Tunicatimonas pelagia: one gene and its partner. The protein of the gene in region 1 interacts with the protein of each later gene in a pairwise test. Links are inferred from orthologs where the notes say so. Each region holds a gene or a part of one and is shown on either strand. Other genes may lie near its edges.

Region 1 (10,061 bases):
ATTTGCCCGATAAGCCAACAGCTTTTTAGCCCGATACTTTCGGCGTAAACCGCCACCTTCTGGTTTAAAACGAATCTTATCAAGTAGCTCGGTACCCGTAAAGGTTTCTCTCCGATCCATTACTTGCCCCCTCAGCGTATCACCCGAAATGAGTACTACGTAGCCCGGAGTATAGTTTTTCTGCCCCAGCACCGCAAGCGAGAGGAAAAACCCATTGAGAAGTAGGAATAAGAATAATTTAATCATAGTGGATAATGCTAATTCTGGTCTAGCGAGATAACTACGTTCCCGGTTTTTTGCCCGGAAGCTACATAGCGGAAGGCTTCCTGAATCTGGCCTAGCGAATAAGTTCGATCAATTATCGAGCGAAACTTACCAGCCTCCAGCAATTCATTAGTGAAGTTGAGACTTCGGAGGATATTGAGCGGTACCGGAAACTTTACTTGTTTGCCACCTAGCAGCGGAGTGATTAAGGCTAATAGTGGATTCTGCGCCTTCGGCCCCAACTCCGATGAAATATAAATGCCCTGCGGTTTGAGTAGCCTTTTACACCGGCCAAAAGTGCTTTTACCTACTGCATCGAACACAAAATCATATCGCTCATCATCTTGAGTAAAATCTTCCCGCTCGTAGTTAATTACCCGATCAGCTTCCAGCGATTTTATCAGGTCTACGTTTTTGGTGTTAGCGGTGGCAGTCACGTAAGCCCCGGCGTGTTTCAGAAATTGTAGGGCTGCCGAGCCAATTGCGCCGGTAGCCCCGTTGAGCATCACCCTACTACCGGCCCGAAGATCAACTTTGTTAATAAAATTGTAAGCATAGTGTGCTCCTTCCGCACTAGCAGCCGCTTGCTTATACGTAACTTCCGCTGGTATAATTGCGATAGGTTGATCTTCCGCAATGGCTAAGTATTTGGCGTGCGATGGAAGTCCGTTATCATTGAAGCCCCAAACTTTATCACCAATCTTGAAGCGGCTGACTTTCTTTCCCACTGCTTGCACTTCTCCGGCAAAATCAGTTCCGGTAGTGGTCAGCTTTGGCTTCGTTAGTCCGGTAAATAGTCTTATAGCGACTGGGTATCCGCTAAGTATTCCGCAGTCGGTACGGTTTACGGTGGTAGCATGTACTCTTACTAAAATTTCGTAGCTCTTTGGTCGGGTCTGATCCACCTCCTGAATGGTTAAAATATTAGGGGAGCCATATCGGGTACGCACTGCGGCTTTCATTAGCACTGTAAATTTAGTCTTCCCCAGCAATATCACCTTTTTAATTCGCACTTAAAATCAGAAGAGAAGGGTCAATTGGCGATATTTATTCGATACGGCTATTATTCTAAATAACATGTATACATCCTCTCTCTAAAAATTCCGTTACTACACGGGTATGTGTTTTTTATTTTCCAGCCCCTCTCTATTTTTCCGATGCGTTACGGCTTAATCCTCTTTTTTTCGCTACTTACTCTTCCTGGGCAGGCTCAGGTGTGGGACTTCTCGAAGCGTGTGTTCAATAGCGTGTTTAACGATACAGTCTCTTCCGAACGACCCAAGTTAATCGCCTACCCTACCTTGGCATATTCACCCGAAACCCGCTGGGAGTTTGGGGTGAGTGCCCTTTACGTCTACTACGCCAAGCAGGATACCAGCAACCGCCTAAGTGAGATTAATGCTTTTACATTCTTAACTTTAGAAAGCCAGTACGGCCTGTGGCTCGACCACGCACTATATTCCGATGAAAGCAAATGGTTCTTTTTAGGGAGGTTACGTTTGCAGCGGTTTCCACTGCTGTACTACGGTATTGGCCCCAATACTCCCGAAGAAGAGATTGCTCGAGTAGATGCCAATAGTATCGCTCTGCGAGAACGAGTGTTGCGTAATATTGGTGGTAATCTGTACTTGGGTACGTGGTTCGATTATCAACGACTAAGTAGCGTAGATTTCAACACGCTTACCAATGAACCAATTGATTTCCCCCGAGGTAGTAATGGCTCAACCAACTTTGGGATTGGGTTGGGGGTAGTTTACGACAATCGGCATAATGTACTAAACGTGCGCGAGGGTTTCTTTGGCGAAACGGGCTTTCTGCACTACGACGATGCCTGGGGTAGTGACTTCCCGTTTACGCAGTTTTTTCTTGATGCCCGCTACTTCTACCCCACTACGCGCAATCAGGTGCTAGCAGCTCAAGTAGTAGCGAACAGTACCTGGGGAGAGGTTCCGTTCAACCAACTATCGCTAATGGGAGGCGAAAGCATGATGCGAGGATACTACTTGGGGCGTTATCGGGATCGAAACCTACTGGCTACACAAGTAGAGTATCGCTTTTTACCATTCCCGTTCAGCAAACGGTGGGGTGCCGCGGCTTTTGTCAGCACCGGAACGGTATCTCCTTCACCCCAGGAGATTAATCTGGGTGATTGGGTAGTATCTGGTGGGGCCGGAGTCCGCTTCCTGATCTTTCCCAGCAAAGATATATTCACTCGATTGGACGTAGCTTTCACCGAAGAAGGGCCAGGGTTTTATTTCTTTATTGGCGAGGCGTTTTAGCGATGAGCGGAGAAAATCGCTTGGGGAATTTTAGGATGTTCCTCAGAGATGCGATCAATCAGCTTTTGGGCGTTTTTATTTTTCAGGCGACGGGCAATCAGTGCATCGGTAAAGGCTTCCAGATAATTCTCTAACTGATAGTGATTAGCAGCTCGTAGCAAGTACAATTCATCGTTGCGCGGGGTAATATTGAGTGCGCGACTGGCATCTTTCACTGCTTCCAACGGATAGCCTAGCTTCTGCTTTACCCACGCCCGGTGTTGGTAGGCTTTAGCGTACTTCGGATTGATCTTTAAAGCTCTATTTAGATCACCTAATGCCAACTTATACTCCTCTCGCTTGGCATATACGTAGCCTCGGTTACAGTAAGCGGCAGCGTAGTTCTTATCATACTTTAGCGCTTGCGTAAAATCTTCTATTGCCTGACCGTACAGTTGCTCCTTAAACATAGATACGCCACGTTCATTATACGAGCGGGCGTAGTTATGAAAGCGTGCCATGGCTTCGTCGTAGTCTACCAGATTGCCTTCCTCATCGTATAGATCATATATCTGCGCCGCCCGCTCGACGAACAGTTCTTGCTCTGTCTTCTTGGTACAGGATAGGAGCACGGTGCTAATCAAAAAGACTATCCAAGGTTTCATCTTGTTGATTAACGCTAGAAGGAAGCCGAGTGGTTCAGCCTACACTCTTTTTACAGTTGATTTAAAATGAACCTGATAATAATCACAAATGTCAGTCAAAATACACTCTCGGCAGCGCGGGTAGCTCCAGGTGCATACGCGCTGGCCGTGCTTGAAAAATAGCTTGTGGTAATTTAATAGTTCGTCCGCATCTTCGGGTAGTAAATCAAGTAGCACCGTATGCGCTTTCGCCTGATTAGTTTTCTGATTAATAATCCCCAACCGTTGTGAGACCCGATGTACGTGGGTATCTACGGGAAGGACGGGTTTTCGGAAGGTGAATAGCAATAAAAACGTGGTAGTTTTGTGGCCGACTCCCTCAAACTGCATCAGCCAGTCCATTGCTTCTTTCACCGAAAGACCCGCCAGAAAGCTCAGATCAAAATCACCTCGTTCTTCGTAAATCCGTTGAAGCGTCGCTTTAATCCGAGGAGCTTTTACTTCAGGATAGTTCGAGGTGGCAATGGCCTTGGTAAGCTCTTCAACCGGAGCGTTCATAATCTTTTCCCAGGAGCCAAACTGTTCTCGCATTTGCTCAAATGCTTTACGCTCGTTGGCATAATTGGTTCGTTGCGATAAAATTGTAGAGATAAGTTGGTCAATCGGTGGTTTGCTGGAGAATCGCTTTTGCCGTCCAAATCTCGCCTCCAATCGATTAATAGCGACGTTTATTTTCTCCGTTACGATATATTCCTGAGCCTCCACAATAACCTAACTCTGAAGTAGACGGGTAGTTTGAAATATTTTTTTTGGTATCACTGCACCGTTGCTCGTGCCAAAAATGAGCATTGCGAAGCGTGCGACTAATCGGATATAGGCAGAATAAGCATAAAATCACTACAATCAACTTCCGGTATTTGCTTTGCTTCTCTAACGTTGATAACGCAAAAAGCAGTAAAATTGGGTAAAAAGGAGTCAGATAGCGTTCGGCATCGGAAGAATAATAGTTAAGTGTAAATACAGTATGTATGGCTACGTAGTAAAGACCAAATGTCAGTAGTATACGCCTCCAAAACTGATGATCTGTACTTGAATACGTCTTGTAATACAGGTATCCTAGCATACCGATTAAAAGAAGTAGGAGCAAAGCTCGATATACTATCGGAACAGGATTAGGTAAAAACCACACGCTGAAACCATTTGCAAAGGACAGTACATTGCTTGAGTATCTACTGAAGTCACCCTCGGTCAAAGGCACTACTATTAGTTGATAAAGGCGAACAAATTCTTCTAATTTAAGCACCGCCCAAGCTATAAAAAGAAAAATACCAGCCGACAACCAAAGTATTGCTCGCTTAGAAAGTGAAGAAGGAAAAATGAGAAACGAAGCGATCAACCCCGATACTATAAACACACTGGCGTGCCTCAAACCAAACAGTAAAATGCATAGAAATCCAATAATGGCTAAGTAGGCATCTTTTTGCTCTCTACAATAGTGAAATAACACACCCAATACTATACTAAACAGAGCTACAAAAGGTGGCTCACTCCAAACGAAACTATGAATCAATAGTAGAGAAGTTCCAGATACTAGTAGTAGTAAATACAGATACCTGAATGCGCTGAGGTGTAAAAGCTGGGTTGCTAACCATCCGTGGATCGTTATCGTTGTAGCGTAACACGAAATATTTAACCAAAGCGTGTAATCTCCACGGTAAACAATAGCTAATAACAGTGGGTACAAGGGTGGCTTTAGCCGCAGATCTATGTTTCGCAGTCCATCTATTATTCCCTCCCTGGCCAATCGCTCGCTAATGTCAATATAGATATGAGAATCGGCCGTGAATCCTAACCTACAGTAATTAGCGTACAGCAGCAACGCGACACCTATCACTACCGCCAAACCTATTACCACCGTATCTAATACCGTTATTTGGTGACGTTTTACGTTTCTCAAACCATTTTACTCGTGTATCACTTTTATATTGCCTACAAATATAGATATTTGCGATTCTGTTTAATTGAACTGTTATGAAATTAGCCGTAGTGGGTGCCACCGGACTGGTCGGTACCGAAATGCTGAATGTATTAGCCCAACGCGATTTTCCATTTGACGAACTACTCCCCGTGGCCTCGGCTCGGTCGGTAGGAAAAACGATAGAATTTAAGGGGAAAGCCTACCCGATTATCAGCATGGAAGATGCTATTGCGGCTCAGCCTGATGTTGCCATCTTCTCAGCGGGAGGTTCAACCTCTCTGGAATATGCACCTAAATTTGCTGAAGTCGGCACGTTTGTCGTAGACAATTCTTCGGCCTGGCGCATGAATCCCGCTAATAAACTGGTAGTGCCTGAGATTAACGCCCGCGTACTGACGGAAGAAGATAAAATTATTGCGAACCCCAATTGCTCTACCATTCAAATGGTAGTGGCTTTAGCTCCATTACATCAGAAGTATCAAGTAAAGCGGGTGGTGGTTTCTACGTACCAATCGGTAACCGGTAGCGGAAAAGCAGCCGTCGACCAACTCATGAATGAGCGATCCGAGCAAGAAGGTGATAAAGTCTATCCACATCCTATTGATATGAACGTTCTTCCCCATATCGATGTGTTCTTTGATAATGGCTACACCAAAGAAGAAATGAAAATGGTGAACGAGACCAAGAAAATCTTTGGTGACGATAGCATTCAGGTAACGGCTACGGCGGTACGGGTTCCAGCGGTAGGCGGGCACTCCGAAGCAGTCAATGTAGAATTTGCCCAGGATTTCGACCTAGACGAAGTACGGGAACTATTAGCAAATACTCCCGGAGTAGTGGTGCAGGATGATGTAAAGAATAATGTCTACCCCATGCCGATTTGGGCGCACCAAAAAGATGAAGTATTTGTCGGGCGATTACGCCGGGATGAAACCCAGCCTAACACCCTCAATATGTGGGTGGTATCGGATAATCTACGTAAAGGCGCAGCAACTAACGCCGTGCAAATCGCCGAGTATTTGGTAGAAAATAATTTGATAAAATCAGCAGTGATGGGATGATGACTGACGACTGGACGGCTTTACGCCAACCTATCGTTCAACAATTTATTCAGGAACACGAAGGGAAAGATTCGTACCAACTGGCTCTTCAGGCAAAAAAGCATCCCAACATTCCAGTTCAGTTGGTTGCTCAACAGATTCAGGCTCGGCAAAAGGCCAAAAGCAAACTGTCGGAGTGGTACCAGACCCAAGGAATTATTTTTCCTTCTCGGCTGGCAATGGAACAGTGCTCTTCCCAAGCTACGGCTGAGTACAAGAGTAGTTTGGTTAGTGGTAAAACGGCGGTTGACCTAACGGGTGGTGCCGGGGTTGACACCTACTATCTGAGCCAATCGTTTGAGCGAGCAGACTACGTAGAACAGAATCCAGATCTGGCGGCTATTGCTCAACATAATTTTAGCCAGTTAGGCACCTCCACTATCCAAACGCATATCGGCGATGCCAAAACCTTTCTCTCATCAGCGAATCCGGTTGATTTAATCTACTTAGATCCGGCTCGGCGCGATTATACCAACCAAAAAGTATTTCGGCTATCCGATTGTTCACCCAACGTAATCCAACTACTTCCTCAGCTTCTGAAAAAGGCGAAGCAGGTGATGATTAAAACCTCACCCATGCTGGATATTAATCAGGCTACGCAGGATTTGGGTTCAGTACAGGAGGTGCACATAGTAGTGGTAAACAATGAATGTAAAGAAGTGCTGTATCTGCTTTCCAGGGAAGTGAACCAGCCATCCCAGATTACGGCAATTGACCTTACTTCAAGTGCTTCCCCGCTAATTTTCACTCATCAGGAAGAAGCTGAAGCTACTGCTGCCTTGGCGGAACCCCAGCAATTTATCTACGAGCCAAATGCCGCCATTTTAAAGGCGGGTGCCTTTCGTACAGTAGCCCAACGGTGGAACGTGGCCAAACTTCACCCCAATACACATCTGTACACTTCTGAAAAATTGGTTCCTGATTTTCCCGGGCGTTCTTTTCGGCTAGAAACCGTACTTCCCTACCAGAAAAAAGCAGTTCAGGCACACATTCCAGGCAAAAAAGCCAATATTACCACCCGTAATTTTAGCGACTCAGTAGCGACAGTGCGGAAGAAGCTTGGGTTGAAGGAAGGTGGCAATACGTACCTTTTTGCTACCCGAACCATGACCAAAGAACGCATTGTTTTGATTACTCAAAAAACTAGTAACTCATAGAGAATACTCTAATAAACTTCTAAGGTTCGTGACGACACGAACCTTAGAAGTTTATCAGAATAAGGTTTAATAACATTTTGAAAATCAAATACACCCACACCAACATTATTGCCGCCGACTGGCGAGCGTTAGCCAAGTTTTACGAGCAAGTATTTGGTTGCGTACCCGTCCCCCCGGTTCGGAAACAATCTGACCAGTGGCTAGCCCAGGGAACGGGAGTGCCGAATGCTTCGCTGGAAGGCGTTCATCTTCGTCTACCTGGTTACGGCGATAGCGGACCTACTTTGGAAATATATCAGTACGAGCATATGGAAGAAAAACCAGTCTCGGCTCCCAATCGCCAGGGGTTGGGCCATTTAGCCTTTCTGGTAGACGACGTATCCTCTGTAAGGGAGAAAATTCTACAGCAGGGCGGGAAAGAACTAGGCAAGCTTACCGAAGCTAACGTAGCGGGTGTAGGAAAGCTGACATTTGTTTACATGACTGACCCGGAAGAGAATATTCTGGAAATTCAGCATTGGTCATAAAAAAAGCCGATCGTTTCCCATCGGCTTTCAGCATTTTATCAGATTGAATCTATCGTAAGTCTACTATTTCAACCCCATCATATTTGCTGGTATCGAAACTGAAAAGCTCGTCGGTTACGCTAGCCTGCGGATTAAAATTATCAATCTCGTAGGTGTAGTGAGTGCCATTTTTATCAAAAATACGCCACTTTTTCAGGGTTCGGTCATCCTCAGCAATGTGAAGCTGAATTTTGAAAAACTGATTATCCTTATTTTCTGGTACCAAATCAACTACCTGATACGTTTTTCCGTCTATTGTTTCATCCTCCAAGTAATTATACTTAAAGCCACGCTTGTAAGCATTGTAAATTTGAGTAGGAGAAATATCCCCCTCATCAGGGTCGTAATCGTCAATATTTACCTCGTTTACTTCTTCCAGGTACGTCCAAACGGTGCTTCCGTCGTTGATAATCTCTTGTCCGCCCATTCGTAAGCGATACTTATCGCCCTTCACGGCAATTTCACCCTCAAAATCTTCGCTAATTGACTGATCGGTATTTTCCATAGAATAAGAAAAACCCGACTCAAATGCGCCAATCTGTCGATAAGCCTCACTCATGGCATCTAGTATTTCCCGGGCTTTAGGATCGTATTGAGCGTATGCCGTAGAAGACTGAGAAAAAATGATTAGTGCTAGTACGGCAATTGATAAATATTTCTTCATACAAAAACTGTTAGGATAGTTATAATGTCAGTCCAAACTGTTCAATAACTGTTCCAAACTGTATTCATCACTAATCAATACTTCACGAGCCTTGCTGCCCTCGAACGGCCCCACAATGCCTGCCGCTTCCAGTTGGTCGATTAGCCGACCAGCCCGATTGTAGCCTAGCTTCAGCTTACGCTGAATAAGTGAGGTGCTTCCCTGCTGATGATGCACAATTACCCGAGCTGCATCGTCGAATAAATCGTCTCGTTGTTTTAAGTCTACCTCCAACACACTGCTATCTCCCTCGTCGCCCAAATACTCAGGCAGTACGTAAGCCGACTCGTAACCTCGCTGCGAACCAATAAATTCACAAATACTATCTACTTCGGGCGTATCTACAAACGGGCACTGCAAGCGGATAATGTCCGAATTAACCGAAAGCAGCATATCGCCCATACCTACCAATTGCTCGGCTCCGCCCGTATCTAAAATAGTGCGCGAATCTACTTTGGAAGTAACCCGATACGACAAACGCACCGGAAAGTTCGCTTTAATAATACCCGTAATCACATTTACCGAAGGGCGCTGAGTAGCCACTACCAAATGAATACCAATGGCCCGAGCCAGTTGCGCCAGACGAGCAATAGGAGTTTCTACCTCTTTCCCAGCGGTCATCATTAGATCAGCTAACTCATCAATAATTAGCACAATGTAGGGCAAAAAGCGGTGGCCTTCTTCGGGGTTCAGCTTTCGGCCAACAAATTTCTTATTGTACTCCCGAATGTTTCGGCAAGTAGCATCCTTTAGTAGATTATAGCGGTTATCCATCTCAATACAGAGCGAATTGAGCGTGTAGATCACATTCTTCGTTTCGGTGATAATCGCATCTTCGCTATTCGGAATTTTGGCGAGAAAGTGCCGTTCTAGCTTATTGAATAGCGATAGTTCCACCTTTTTCGGATCAACCATCACAAATTTAAGCTGAGACGGATGCCGTTTATAAATCAGTGAACTGATGAGTACGTTTAGCCCCACTGACTTTCCCTGTCCGGTAGCTCCGGCAATGAGCAGGTGTGGCATTTTTGCCAAATCAGCCACAAATAGTTCGTTAGCCACGGTTTTCCCCAGAATAATTGGCAGCTCCTTGTTGCTGTGCATGAATTTCTCAGTAGTCACCACCGAGTGCATACTTACGGTCTCCCGATTCTTGTTAGGCACTTCAATACCGATGGTGCCCTTACCCGGAATTGGGGCAATGATACGAATGCCTAAAGCTGCCAAATTCAGCGCAATGTCGTCTTCCAGATTCTTGATTTTAGAAATTTTTACTCCGGCTTCGGGCACAATTTCGTAGAGCGTAACGGTAGGGCCAATAGTCGCTTTAATGGATTGAATACCGATTTTAAAGTTAATCAGCGTCTCAACAATTCGGTCTTTGTTATCTT
Region 2 (6,769 bases), 1.6 Mb from region 1 along the record:
ATAAATAGGTGGCTTTCGTTCTTCAAAGTTGAATATAATGTTACAATACGCTAATTTTATATATTTAAAACGGTAGATTATTCTCGATATTGGAACAGATGAATATTCATACGCACAAACGTATTGCTGAGTTGGTTGACGAGAATTATGCCTACGCATCTGTTCTCTACTATTTCGGTATTAAATTCTATGATTACGACGAAAAAACCCTCGAGCAGGTTTGTCGGGAACGGGGGCTCAATGTGCTTGAAGTAATTCAAGACTTAGAAGCAATATACGAACAAGAGGAAGATCAGGTAGTAGGTCTATCCGCACTTCCGGTTGATGTTATTATTGCTTATCTTAAGCATACTCACTTTCAGTTTATTAAAGCGCGCTTACCTTACCTCAGCAAATTAATTCATCATCTGCCTACTCATCAGTATCCGGCTATCGTAGAAGATTTACAGTTCGTTTTTCCACTATTTGTAGAAGAGCTTATTCATCATATTTACGAGGAAGAAGATGATTTTTTTTCCTACGTGCTTGACTTACAGTCAGCTTATTACACCGAAAAGCCTAGCTCTGGTCTTTACTTAAACATGGAGAAACGCTCCATTCAGGAGTTTGCCATCCACCACGATATGGATGATGACGAAATGGAGGGCATCCGGCAAATTACCAATGGCTATACTACGGAAGGTATTGACAGTTTACACCTGCGAGTGGTATACGCTGAACTGCAAAAATTTGAACGTGAGCTTTGCATCCACGCCAGTGTAGAAAACGAAATTTTATTTCCAAAAGCCCTAATGCTGGAGAAGCAGGTACAGAAGATTATGCGATCTAAGGTTCGCCTCAACTAACTGGTATGGGCCGTTTAGTAGGAATTGACTACGGTTTAAAACGAGTAGGCTTAGCCGTAACCGATCCGCTTCGCATTATCGCCACTCCACTAGAAACTGTACCTACCTCCCAAACCATAGCATTTCTTAAAAAGTACTGCACCAACGAAGAAGTAGATGCCTTTGTGGTAGGCTTACCCAAACAATTAGATAACTCCGATACTCACGCTACCAAGCCTACTCAAAATTTTGTAAAGCAACTACAAAAGCAGTTTTCTCAGCCGATCTATTGGGAAGATGAACGCTTTACCTCCAAAATGGCTTTAGATGCTATGATTGCCGCTGGCACCACCAAAAAATATCGGCGGCAAAAAGGAAATATTGACAAAGTGAGTGCCACTATTATTTTGCAATCGTATTTAGAGAAAGCATGATTTATCCTGTAGTACTGTACGGCGACCCCGTACTGAAGAAACCGGCCGAAACCGTTGACTTCGAGCAAATTGACGTGAAGCAACTTAGCGAAGATATGTTTGAGACCATGTATCAGGCCAGTGGCGTAGGGTTGGCCGCTCCCCAAATTGGCAAAAGCCTTCGGATATTTGTTATTGACAGCACTCCACTGGATGAAGACGAAGGCAACGAAGGTATTCGCCGAGTGTTCGTTAACCCCGAGATTGTGGAAACGGAGGGTGATAACTGGGCTTTTGAAGAAGGTTGCTTGAGTATACCCGGAATTCGGGCTGAGGTACAACGGCCACCAAAAATTACCATTGAGTATCAGGATGAAAATGGTAAAGAGCACACGGAGACCCTAAAAGGGATGCCCGCGCGTATTGTGCTGCACGAATACGACCATATTGAAGGTGTACTGTTTGTTGACCATGTAAAAGGTCTGAAGAAAAGACTGATGAAAGGTAAACTGGCCAACATTAGCAAAGGCCAAGTAGAAGCTAACTATCGGGTAAAACTTCCTGCAAAGGCTACCCGCCGTGCCTGATAATACGCTCACCGTTTCGCTAATTCAAACTTCGCTCTACTGGCACGAAGTGGAGGCGAATTTGGCAATGCTAGAAGAAAAAATCTGGCAGATTGACCAACCCACCGACCTCATTATTCTTCCTGAGATGTTTTCTACCGGATTTACGCAGCAAGCCGATAGCTTGGCTGAACCGATGAACAGCAAAACATTTCGGTGGATGAAGCAACAAGCCGCCCAAACTAAAGCAGTAGTTACCGGTAGCTACATTGTGCGGGAACAGCAAAACTTCTACAATCGCTTATTGTGGGTGAGGCCCGATGGTACTTTTTCGTATTACGACAAACGGCACTTGTTTCGGATGGCAGGTGAAGATCGGGTATTTTCCGCTGGAGACTCTCTTCTAATCGAAGAGCTCAAAGGATGGCGCGTTTGCCCATTAATCTGTTACGACCTTCGCTTTCCGGTCTGGAGCCGCAATGTTGTACAAGCGGATGGTGCCCTCAACTACGATCTGCTTATCTACGTAGCCAATTGGCCTGCTGCCCGTCGCTCCGCCTGGGAAACACTGCTTAAAGCCCGAGCTATCGAGAATGCTTGCTACGTAGCTGGAGTCAATCGGGTAGGTGAAGATGGAAACCAAGTTTCGTACTTAGGTAATTCAGTAGCTGTTGATTTCAAGGGTGATATTGTAGCTGATTTAGAAGAGCAGGAGCAGATTATTACTATTCCGCTATCATACCAAGATTTGGAAGCCTACCGCCAGAAGTTTCCAGTACATTTGGATGCTGATAAATTTTTACTTGGCTCTTAGCTACTCAAAGAAGATTAATTTCCTACCAGTAGCTTAGCACTTGCTACTCCGCCCTGCTCAAAAAATGCGCGCATAACGTAGAGTCCCGGAGGCAGCACCCGAGTATCCACATTGAGTCGGCTAAGCGGCTGAGGCAGTGAACGTTCGTATACAACTTGACCGGCCACCGAAATTACCTGCACCTGCTTCACTGCTCGGTTAGCCTGTACGGTGGTTACGTCTGAATCAGTAGCCGGGTTAGGAAAAATACGCAGCGTAATTTCCTCCCCTGAGGCACCTTCACGGTTTAGGTTTAGTAGCGAAACCCCGCCCCGTTGACGACCAATAACTACCGTGGTGCTTCCTCCCAGAATCTGCCCGACAGCCAACCAGCTCTGTCGGTCTAGCTGAACGGCTACCGTTTCGGATAAAATAGCGTTTCGTACTACCACCGTATCAATGGATTCTGTGTTTTCTTCTAATGGCCGCAGCAGCAGGTTCCCACTAGAATTGGCACTCAATATCCCCACCGTTCCATCCGTATTGATAATGGCGGGAGCTAAAAACAAGCCTCGCGCACTTCGGTCTATTCCGGCGAATGCATCATTTTCCCGAGTCCACTGCGGAGGAAAGTCAGTGCCAGTGTCCCGATAGTAAATTAGATTACCGCTCTGCTTGCCTACCAACACATCCACGCGCTGGTCTTGGTCTACATCGTAGAAAGCCAAATTATCCTCCGACCGAAACGGCAGCGTGAGTAATTGGCGCTGTTCGGGCTGAAATTCCCAAGCATCGCCTGAGGAAGCCTGATTTAGTAACGCATACAAGCGGGTTTCCCGCGATTCCGATTCGCGCCCACTAATTAGTAAGTCCGTTCTTCCATCCTGATTAATATCCGTGAAGTACGGTTTTACTTCCTGAAGCTGCCAGTTGGCTAAGCTCAAAAAATCACTGGTAACAAACTGAAATGAAGGCTGAGCTGGACTTCCCACATTTTCGTAAAGATACAGTCCGGCGTAAAATCCATTCTCCTGTAAATTTCCTCGGTTTCCAATGAACAAATCCAGATCACCATCGGCATCGTAATCGGCCAGGGCAGGAGCTGCATTTTCGCCTACGTCGATCATCTCCTCCTGCAAAAAGCCGGAGGTTTGCCACTGCCAGTTAGGGTTTTGCGCTGTTCCGTCATTGCGGTACTGCCAACTGGAGTTTTCGAAATCGATGCTATTGCCTACGTTGGTGCTAGCGTTAGGGGAAAGTAGTAAATCGTTTATCCCGTCGGCATCAGTATCGGCTAGATAGGCTCCCGGAAAGAATACCGAAGAGGCAGGCTGGGTATTTTCAGGATAATTGGTATTTAATTGCCCAAACAAGGGTTGATTGTTCGCCGATTGATTTTCCAGAAAAGCAATTCCGTAGCAGCCTTCATCGCCCGACAATGCATCTAAGTCCTGATCGCCATCGGCATCCAATACTAACAGGGCTTTCCCTCCTACGTGCGCTAACTTCGCTTCAGTAAGCTGACGAGATTCGTCATTCCAGGAATCGCCATTCCGGGAATCGACATTCCGGGAATCTCCACTCCGGGAACCACTGTTTAGATCATCGCAAGTTTGACCGTTGAAGGCGAATATTCCGCAGTTACATTCCTCTACATCACCCCAGCGGATGTTGGTCGTTTGGTATACCAATGAATCAGCTCGGCCGAATTGCTCTACACTTTGGTTCTGATGCAGAATAAGCGTGCCACTGCCAATCACACTGTAGTTGATAACATCTAGGTCGCCATCGCCATCAACATCAACAATTGCCGGAACATCAGTAGAATTGACTTGAAGCGTCACCGTAGCTCCCGAAGCAAATGCCACCGTTCGCAAAGTTTCAGTCACCAACGTCCAGCCTAGCCCATCGCCACCATCTCGATTATTCTGATAAACAGAAATGCCTCTTCCGCCTGATGCAGTAAATAAATCCTGATCGCCATCTTGGTCGTAGTCCTTCAGCAAAACCCAGCTTTGCAGACCAGCCGGAAACAACGGCACGTATTCGGGGGCGTATACCCACTGACCGTTTTGTCGCAGAAACGGATGAAGGGTACCGGAGGATCGGTCGAACAGCAGCAAGTCATTTTGATTATCACCATTGAGTCGAATATTGTTGTACTGCACGGCGTTCAAGCCACCCACCCAGGGCATAGTAAGCTCATCTTTTCCCCTTGAAACTGGGGTAGTAAAATCCCACTCAGCTATCTCTTGACTCCAGCTTGCTACCGAAATGCCGAGCAGTAAAACTACAGTTAATAAAATAGATTTATCAGGATAGAGAAGTTGAGTCATGCAGCGCTTATCAGTTCTATTGTCTTGCGTAGAATTACTAGTATAAGAAATCCTACAAAGATATAACTGATGGTGCGAGAAGATATTTTATTAGCCACCCATACTCCGAGCGGACTACCTACCAACACTCCTAGCGACAATGGAATTGAAACCGGGAAAATAATGTACCCAATACGACCCAAGTCTACCGGATGAGCGGGCTGGTCGATCACATTGAATACCGTAATTGCCAGCGAAGCAATAAAAATCACTCCTAAAGAAATAGACTTGGCCCGCTTAATATCCATGCGTAAACCCGAATGGAGCAACGGAACAGTGATAGTTCCTCCCCCCAATCCGGACAAAGCCGAGAAAGCACCCGCTACACTTCCCGTAAATATGTACCACGCTCGCTCATTCCTTACCGGCCGATTAAACATAAGGGTAGTGCGGTTTTGTAAGTACGTAATCAAGACGATGAGGCTCAGAAAAATGATAACCGCCCCGTTGAAAAATTGCTTAGAATAAAGTGGAGTATTCACGAAGGTAAATAGGAGCAGGTAGGATGCCGCAATGGCAAATAGCCCCACTAATGCCACTTCTTTCCAGTAAAAATCTTTATTGCTAATTAGCGTGATACTGCCGAAAAGAGCCGCTGCCGCCGTTCCAAAAATAGAGTTAGCAATTACGTATTGCGCCATTTCGGTTGTGGGAATTCCTACGTACTCTAGGGCAATGGGGAGAATAAGAATGTAGATAACGCCTCCACCAATACCTAAAAAGCCGGCCAGGAATCCACCTCCCAAGCCGGCTAAAGCTATCCAGAAATATAGTGTGTTAGTGAGCAACTACTTATTGTCCCCGAAGTATTTCCGCATAACGGTCTTTGTCGTTTAACACGTCAATGGCAGCCTGCAACACATCATCATCATCAAACGAAGCTTCTATTTTTCCTTCTGATAGATGATAGTGTGCGGCAATTTCCTCTTCTAACACCTCTTTAATTTCGCTCTTGAACTTCTGCAAGTCCTGTTCTTTATTGTGCTGTACCTGCTTCCGAAGTTGAGCAATCTGCTCTTTAATATCTTGGTAGTACTGTTCATCTTTAGCAATCTCAGTTAAATCGTCAATGGTCTGCTCCACTTCGGTTACATAATCGTAATCTTTATCCGATAACCAAGCAATGAACTCATTGTATTCAGCATCACTCATTTCAAATTCTTTAGCATTTGGAGCTTCCTTATGCTCGTAAAAGTATTTGGTGGCGTAATCAAACGTTAGATTTTTAGTAAATAAACTTACCGTGATGGGTGCTAACCGCCCGGCTTTGGCTTTTATATCAGGGTTGACCCCGCCGCCATCGTAAACAATACGTCCGTTCTGCGTCTCGAAAGCGGTGCGGAGCGAATCGGGCACCCGGCCTACGCTACCGTCTTCTCCTCGGTGACTGTAGTCAATTGCCTGAATACAGCGCCCGCTGGGAGTGTAGTACTTAGCAGTAGTTACTTTCAGTTGAGAGTTGTAGGTAAGAGGGCGAGTTGCCTGTACCAGTCCCTTACCGAATGTTTTCTCTCCTACTAGCACTCCTCGATCGTAATCTTGCACCACACCCGACACAATTTCAGCCGCCGAAGCACTGCGCCCACTGGTGAGTACCGCAAGCGGAATTTCGGTATCTACCGGGCTGTGCGGAGCGCGGTATACTTTGTTCCAATCTTTCACTTTGCCTTTGGTACTTACAATCTCGGAGCCTTTAGGCACGAATACGTTAGACACGTTTACCGATTCGCTTAACAGACCACCGGGGTTTCCGCGTAAATCAAATACAATCTTTTTGGCTCCTTTTTCCTTTAGCTTA

The links.
Region 2: the proteins of P0M28_RS20500 (region 1) and def interact in binary tests that used the Escherichia coli proteins (3 or more experiments, as listed by UniProt). The link is inferred for Tunicatimonas pelagia from one-to-one orthologs.

The regions. Positions count from the first base shown.
Region 1 is NZ_CP120683.1:4,781,064-4,791,124, reverse strand. The notes cover bases 4,338-7,201. They hold P0M28_RS20500 (aspartate-semialdehyde dehydrogenase), read left to right. Parts: upstream 4,338-5,197; coding sequence 5,198-6,205; downstream 6,206-7,201. Other genes in these bases: P0M28_RS20495 (THUMP-like domain-containing protein), read left to right, coding at 6,202-7,201. In the rest of the region: P0M28_RS20525 (hypothetical protein), read right to left, coding at 1-246; P0M28_RS20520 (NAD(P)-dependent alcohol dehydrogenase), read right to left, coding at 258-1,226; P0M28_RS20515 (BamA/TamA family outer membrane protein), read left to right, coding at 1,386-2,543; P0M28_RS20510 (tetratricopeptide repeat protein), read right to left, coding at 2,540-3,187; P0M28_RS20505 (endonuclease III domain-containing protein), read right to left, coding at 3,227-3,931; more of P0M28_RS20495, read left to right, coding at 7,202-7,401; P0M28_RS20490 (VOC family protein), read left to right, coding at 7,479-7,928; outer membrane lipoprotein periplasmic chaperone LolA1, read right to left, coding at 7,978-8,631; P0M28_RS20480 (FtsK/SpoIIIE family DNA translocase), read right to left, coding at 8,659-10,061.
Region 2 is NZ_CP120683.1:3,175,184-3,181,952, forward strand. Bases 77-3,039 are described here. They hold def (peptide deformylase), read left to right. Parts: upstream 77-1,254; coding sequence 1,255-1,824; downstream 1,825-3,039. Other genes in these bases: P0M28_RS13600 (hemerythrin domain-containing protein), read left to right, coding at 99-845; ruvX (Holliday junction resolvase RuvX), read left to right, coding at 851-1,258; P0M28_RS13615 (amidohydrolase), read left to right, coding at 1,817-2,617; P0M28_RS13620 (T9SS type A sorting domain-containing protein), read right to left, coding at 2,632-3,039. Also shown: more of P0M28_RS13620, read right to left, coding at 3,040-4,932; P0M28_RS13625 (sulfite exporter TauE/SafE family protein), read right to left, coding at 4,929-5,759; P0M28_RS13630 (S41 family peptidase), read right to left, coding at 5,764-6,769. UniProt on the Escherichia coli protein: Removes the formyl group from the N-terminal Met of newly synthesized proteins. Requires at least a dipeptide for an efficient rate of reaction. N-terminal L-methionine is a prerequisite for activity but the enzyme has broad specificity at other positions.